3 regions of the Candidatus Allofournierella merdipullorum genome follow, and region 1 is predicted to be linked to each of the others. Evidence: a T-box and tRNA genes for the amino acid it is inferred to sense, from the RefSeq annotation. Region 1 holds a T-box; the other regions hold tRNA genes.
What was found. The T-box of region 1 lies ahead of pheS (phenylalanine--tRNA ligase subunit alpha). A T-box ahead of a tRNA ligase gene usually reads a tRNA of that ligase, here a tRNA-Phe.

Region 1 (2,185 bases):
CCGGGCAGCTTGGAGCCGTCCAGCGCCACGGGCACAAGGTCGCCCACCTTGAGGTTGGCCGCGCCGGTGACGATCTGCAGCGGCGCAGACTGCCCAACCTCCACCTGGCAGATGACCATGTGGTCGGAGTCCGGATGGGGCACGATGGACACAATGCGGCCGATGACCACGTTTTCCACCGCGTCGGCGGCATTTTCGTAGCACTCCACCTTGCTGCCGGTCATGGTGAGCCGGTCGGCCATCTCCTTGGCGGAGCAGGTAAGATCGGCGAATTCCTTCGCCCAGTTCATGGGTAATACCATTGGTGTTGTCCCCCTTGTCCTCAGTTAAACTGCTTTAAGAAGCGCAGGTCGTTTTCGTACAGAAGGCGCATGTCGTCGATGCCGTAGCGCATCATGACCACACGCTCGAGGCCGATGCCGAAGGCGTAGCCGGTGTACTTCTCCGAGTCGATGCCGCAGTTTTCCAGCACCTTGGGGTGCACCATGCCGCAGCCCAGAATCTCGATCCAGCCCTCGCCCTTGCACATGGAGCAGCCCTTGCCGCCGCACTTGAAGCAGCTCATGTCCATCTCGGCGCTGGGCTCGGTGTAGGGGAAGTGATGGGGACGGAACCGCACCTTGGTGTCGGGGCCGTAGAGTTTTTTGATGAACACTTCCAGCGTGCCTTTGAGGTCGCTGAAGGTGATGCCCTCGTCCACAACCAGGCCCTCGATCTGATGGAAGATGGGGCTGTGGGTGGCGTCCACCGCGTCGGAGCGGTACACCCGGCCGGGGGCGATGATGCGGATAGGAGGCTTGCGCTTCTCCATGGTGCGGATCTGCATGCCGCTGGTCTGGGTGCGCAGCAGGATGTTCTCGGTGATGTAGAAGGTGTCCTGGGTGTCGCGGGCGGGGTGGGTCTTGGGGATGGTGAGCATCTCGAAGTTGTAGTGGTCCAGCTCCACCTCGGGGCCGCTGACCACGTCAAAGCCCATACCCAGGAAGATGTCCTTGAAGTCGTTCAGCACCAGATGGAAGGGGTGCAGGCCGCCCTGTTCCGGGCGCTTGCCCGGCAGGGTCACGTCGATGGTCTCGCCGGCAAGGCGGGCGGTGAGGGCGGCGTCCGCCAGCTCCTTCATGCGGGCGCGGATGCGCTCGTCGATCTCCTCGCGCACCTGGTTCGCCAGCGCGCCCACCACCGGGCGCTCTTCGGCGCTAAGTTTGCCCATCTGCTTCAGAATGCCGGTGAGCTCGCCTTTTTTGCCCAAAAAGCGCACCCGCAGCTCGTCCACTGCCTTCTCACTGTCGGCGGCGGCGATCAGCTGGCTCGCCGTTTGGCGGATCTGTTCCAATGCCTCTTTCATGTCGTTTCCTCTCTTTCCTTCGGGGGGCAAACAAAAACGGCCTCGCCCCCGTGTTTTCACAGGGACGAAGCCGGTAAAAGCTCCGCGGTACCACCCGGATTCTTGCTCTTTGAGCAAACACTCAAGCTCCCGCTAACGGGGGAATGCCGTCTCTGCCTACTGCCGAAGGGTTCAGCAAAGCCGCTCGGAAGGGAACTTCACCTCCGCCCCCACCGCAGGGCCCTTGCAGCCGGGGGGCCCCTCTCTGTGCCGGGAGAACGGCGCTACTTTCCTTCGTCAGCGCGTTTCACAGCACTTATGATAGCACACCCTTCGCCGTTTTGCAAGCCAAAAGGCGCATTTCATCGCCTTGTAAACTGCGCCCGGCCGTGATACCATAAAACTGTTACCGAAAAGGAGGGAACTGCGTATGGTCGCCGGCGTTGGCGTGGATATGGTGCGCATTGAGCGGATGGAAAAAAGCCTTGGCAGCGAGGCCTTCTGGCAGCGGGTGTTCGGGGCGGAAGAGCGGGCCTTTCTGGAAAAGCTCTCCCCGGCGCGGCGGGCGGCCAGCGCGGCGGCGAACTTCGCCGCCAAGGAAGCCTTTCTGAAAGCCTGCGGCAAGGGGCTGGGCGGCTTTTCTTTGGCGGACATCCAGGTGCTGCGGGCCGAGAGCGGCGCGCCCTACTACGCGCTGCGGGGCGCGGCGGCGGCCTGGCTGGCGGAAAACGGGCTGCATGTGAGCCTTTCTTTGAGCCACGAGGGCGGCCTTGCCGCCGCCTTCGCCGTGCTGGACCGGGCCTGATTAAATCCCGGCCCCGCCGGGCATACTACCACCGAGGCCCCGCACAAAAAGCGGGG
Region 2 (2,185 bases), on a different contig from region 1:
CTGCTCTCGCCGCAGTTGGAGCAGACAAAAATCGTTTTCAGCTTGTTATCCTTCAAAATACAGACCGCCTTTGCCCTCAGTATCCGAACACGCCCTCAAGCGACTCATCGTTGTCGATCCAGTCCTGAACACGGACCATACGGTATTCATTCCTTGTATCCCGGATATACACCTTTTCGATGCCCGCATTGATGACCATGCGCTTGCACATGGAGCAGCTGCTGGCATTTTTGACATAGTCACCGGTGGCCATATCGATCCCCACCAGATACAGCGAACTGCCCAGCATCTTGTCGCGGGAGGCGCTGATGATGGCGTTTGCCTCCGCGTGGACACTGCGGCACAGTTCATAGCGCTCACCCCGGGGAATCTTCAGCTTTTCGCGGATGCAGACCTTCATGTCATCGCAGTTTTTGCGGCCGCGGGGCGCGCCCACATAGCCCGTGGAGATCACCTCGTCGTTTTTTACGATCACCGCGCCGTAATGCCGGCGCATGCAGGTGCCGCGCTGAGAAACGCTTTCTGCCAGGTCCAGATAATAGTTTACTTTGTCCCGACGTTCCATTGGTTATGCTGCTCCCCTTTCTGATGTCGAGGTTATCAGAATTTCAGTATAGCACAGTCGACCCGCTGCGGGCAACAAAAAACACCGCAAACTGTTACGTTTGCGGTGTGGTTGGAGGTGCCGACCGGATTTGAACCGGTGAATGAAGGTTTTGCAGACCTTTGCCTTACCACTTGGCCACGGCACCAGATAAGAACCGAGGAGAAGTCGGTTCTGTTTTTGGAGCGGCTTACGAGGCTCGAACTCGCTACCTCCACCGTGGCAAGGTGGCGCTCTACCAGATGAGCTAAAGCCGCAGAAAATGGTGCCTCCGATCGGAATCGAACCAATGACACGGGGATTTTCAGTCCCCTGCTCTACCAACTGAGCTACAGAGGCAAAAAATGGCGACCCGGATGAGGCTCGAACTCACGACCTCTAGCGTGACAGGCTAGCGTTCTAACCGACTGAACTACCGGGCCACAATGGTGGAAGTTAACGGGCTCGAACCGCTGACCCTCTGCTTGTAAGGCAGATGCTCTCCCAGCTGAGCTAAACTTCCAAAAAAATGGAGCGGCTTACGAGGCTCGAACTCGCTACCTCCACCTTGGCAAGGTGGCGCTCTACCAGATGAGCTAAAGCCGCAAATCCATTGGTTTGCACCGCCAATCTCTTTTGGCGACGGTGTTTATTTTACCGCATCTTTCCTGCTTTGTCAAGACTATTTCTCAACTTTATTTTAGTTTCTCCAAAGATGTGCAAACCATATGGTTTTATCAGGATTTTACAGGGATTTCAGAAGCTTTGCAATGTCTACATTATAGGTCTTGACGCAGAACTGGCAGTTCACTTCCACACTTTTTTCTTCCTGCGCAAGGCTCTCCAGCTCCTGGCGGCCCATGCTCAGCAGCGCGCGCTCCACCCGCTGGCGGCTGCAGTCACATTTATAAGCCACATCGTATTCGTCCAGCACCTGCGGGTCGAACCCCTGCAGGACCAGATCCATGATCTCTTTGGGGCCCATCCCCTGCTGCAGAAGTTTTGTGACGCTGGGAGCCTTTGAGACGTTCTGCTCCAGCATGGAGATCTCCTGCTCGGTAGCACCGGGCAGAAGCTGGATCATATAGCCGCCCGCACACTGGATGGACAGATCAGGGTTGACCAGAACGCCCAGCGCGCACACGGTAGGGGTCTGCTCGCTGGTGGCGTAATAGGCGGTGATGTCCTCGGCCACTTCCCCGCTCACCAGCGGGATCTGCCCTACATAGGGCTCTTTGAGGCCCAGATCGCGCACGACGCTCAGAGTGCCGTCCTTGCCCACAGCGCGGCCCACGTCCAGTTTGCCGTCGCCGCGCAGAGGCAGCTCCATCACCGGGTTCTGCACGTATCCCTTGACGCAGCCCGCGCCGTCGGCTACAGCCAGTACGGTGCCGGCAGGTCCGCCGCCGTTGAGCCGGAGGGTCAGGGAATCTTTCTCACTTTTCAAAGTGATGCCCATCATGGAGGCAGCGGTGAGAAGCCGCCCAAGCGCGGCGCTGGTCACAGCGCTGGTCTTGTGGATGCGCTCGGCCTCGGCCACGATGTTGGTGGAATCCACGCCGTAGAACACCACGCCGCCGTTGTCGGAAATACCGCGAATCA
Region 3 (2,185 bases), on a different contig from region 1:
GACCAGCACCAGTTCTTCCCGTTTCCGGCGGTCCAGATCGCCCAGGACCTCTTCGCCCCGGCGGGGGAAGTAGAACTCAAAGCGCCGGTTGATCGTTTCCATGGTCTCGTTCACCAGGTCGGCGATGGTCTCATAGTGCAGATAGAAGGTGGAGCGGTTCACTCCCGCCCGGCGGCATATCTCCTTCACCGTGATATACTCCAGGTCCTTCTCCTCCAACAGCGCGATGAGCGCCTCGTCCATCCGCACGGCGGTGTTGAAATATTTGCTCTCGGACTTGTTCATCCTGCCGCCCTCCCCGCGGTCACTCCCCTGCTTCGCTGATCTCCCGGGCCAGCTGCATGATCTCAAAGGCATATTTTTCCTTGCCCGAGCGCAGGAGCTTTTTGTAGATGGGATAGTTGAGGCCCACACCCATGATGCCCGAAACGCCCAGGACGATGCCCGCCCCCGTCATCAGAACGCCGCCGTTTCCGATCACCTGCATGGACAGGCACATGCCCACCCCCAGGACCAGGGTCATCAAAAGGCCGAAGCCGTAGGCGAAGATGTTGGCCGGGGCTTTGGCCCGGCGGTCCAGCTTGCGCAGGGCGACGACTTTGGAGGTGTCTTTGGGCGCGTACTCGTTGGCAATGGCTTCTGCAAAGATTTTGTCGGTATTCATTTTAGGTTTCTCCTCTGTGATGTGGTTTCGCAGCTGCTGATACCATCATAGAGGATGCGGGGCAAAAAAGGAACGACACCCTTCGCCCGTTGTGACGATTTAAGCCGGAGCCCCCGCGAAAATTTGCGAAGCAAAATTTCGCGGGGAAAAGGAGCCGCAGCGGAGTGAGCGCGCCGGTGACTTTTTGCAAAAAAAGTCGCCGCAAGCGATATGCCGCTCGTGGCCGCCCCCTGGGGCGGCCGGGGCCCCCGCGGAAATTTGCGAAGCAAAGTTTCGCGGGGAGAAGGAGGAGCAAGGGAGCGGGCGGATGACGCTTTTTTGCAAAAAAGCGTCGGAGCAAAGCGAACTTTGCTCCGACGCGGTGGTGCCTCCGATCGGAATCGAACCAATGACACGGGGATTTTCAGTCCCCTGCTCTACCAACTGAGCTACAGAGGCAAAAAAATGGAGCGGCTTACGAGGCTCGAACTCGCTACCTCCACCTTGGCAAGGTGGCGCTCTACCAGATGAGCTAAAGCCGCACATGGTCGGGATGACAGGATTTGAACCTGCGGCATCCTGCTCCCAAAGCAGGCGCGCTACCGAACTGCGCTACATCCCGTCTTTTGTCTATCTTTAAGGCCCATCGGGCCCAAAAGCACTGATAAAGAGGGCCGCAGCTCCCTTAGCGCAATTGTCGCGTGCTGCGCCGCACCGAAGGGCGGCTGGCCCGCTCTGTTGCGCGTCAAGGGCTCCGCCTCGCTTCATCCGCCACCGGCGGCGCTCGGCTTCGCCCACCGAACTGCGCTACATCCCGCTATGTTCGGGAAAAGGCTGGCGCCCGTATCCCAGAAGGGCACTTTCGCTATTATAACAGATTCGTCCCTCCGCGTCAATGCAGAGGGACGAATTTTTTTATTTTTCCTGCTGGGCCCGTTTTTCCTCGGCCTCTTCGGTGATGTCCTGGATCTCCGCCTGCCGCCGCTCCAGCTCCTGCTCCATCTGGGATTCCTCGGTCTTGATCTCCCAGTGGATGAGGAAGGTCAGCGCCGCCCGCAGCACGATGATGGCGGCCACCAGCCCGATCTCGGTGAACTCACGCACCACAACCGTGCGCAAAATCTCGCTGCCCAGCTTGAATTCCAGGCCCATGGCCATGCCCTTGGCCAGCTTGAGGCGGGTCAGGGGGTCACGGCGGATATAGTTCAGAATGCCCTGCAGCGCCGCCACAACGATGACGCCCACGCCGATGAACTCCAGCAGCACCACCGACAGGTTCACCAGAGTCACCAGGCCCTCGTGGAGCTGCTCATAGAGCGTGCTGAAAAACATCGGGTCGGCGTTCGTCACCCCTTCCGGGATCGGGGTCGCCATCGGAGCCATGCCCGCCATCAGTTCCATGTTCTCTCCTCCTCGCGCCCGCAGGCCGCAACGCCGGGCGCTTTCGTTTTGTAATATAATAAGTATATCAGATGTTCTGCCGTTTGCATAGGCCCCGCACGCGCGCAAAAAGGCTCCGCCGCGGTCGGCGGAGCCTTTTTC

Region 2: it has a tRNA-Phe gene. The T-box ahead of pheS (phenylalanine--tRNA ligase subunit alpha) is inferred to sense a tRNA for this amino acid. The anticodon was not compared.
Region 3: it has a tRNA-Phe gene. The T-box ahead of pheS (phenylalanine--tRNA ligase subunit alpha) is inferred to sense a tRNA for this amino acid. The anticodon was not compared.

What each region holds. Positions count from the first base shown of each region.
Region 1 covers NZ_DBFNWJ010000051.1:7,559-9,743, forward strand. The annotation lists gene pheT (phenylalanine--tRNA ligase subunit beta) at 1-302, opposite strand, end outside; gene pheS (phenylalanine--tRNA ligase subunit alpha) at 323-1,345, opposite strand; T-box leader at 1,403-1,634, opposite strand; gene ACMNAY_RS09610 (holo-ACP synthase) at 1,755-2,129, shown strand.
Region 2 covers NZ_DBFNWJ010000043.1:139,672-141,856, forward strand. The annotation lists gene radA (DNA repair protein RadA) at 1-56, opposite strand, end outside; gene ACMNAY_RS07790 (deoxycytidylate deaminase) at 77-565, opposite strand; tRNA gene ACMNAY_RS07795 (tRNA-Cys) at 678-752, opposite strand; tRNA gene ACMNAY_RS07800 (tRNA-Gly) at 786-861, opposite strand; tRNA gene ACMNAY_RS07805 (tRNA-Phe) at 868-943, opposite strand; tRNA gene ACMNAY_RS07810 (tRNA-Asp) at 950-1,026, opposite strand; tRNA gene ACMNAY_RS07815 (tRNA-Val) at 1,031-1,106, opposite strand; tRNA gene ACMNAY_RS07820 (tRNA-Gly) at 1,114-1,189, opposite strand; gene hslO (Hsp33 family molecular chaperone HslO) at 1,329-2,185, opposite strand, start outside.
Region 3 covers NZ_DBFNWJ010000058.1:5,469-7,653, reverse strand. The annotation lists gene ACMNAY_RS10470 (TetR/AcrR family transcriptional regulator) at 1-285, opposite strand, end outside; gene ACMNAY_RS10465 (dihydropteridine reductase) at 305-664, opposite strand; tRNA gene ACMNAY_RS10460 (tRNA-Phe) at 1,027-1,102, opposite strand; tRNA gene ACMNAY_RS10455 (tRNA-Gly) at 1,110-1,185, opposite strand; tRNA gene ACMNAY_RS10450 (tRNA-Pro) at 1,189-1,265, opposite strand; gene ACMNAY_RS10445 (DUF1622 domain-containing protein) at 1,559-2,044, opposite strand.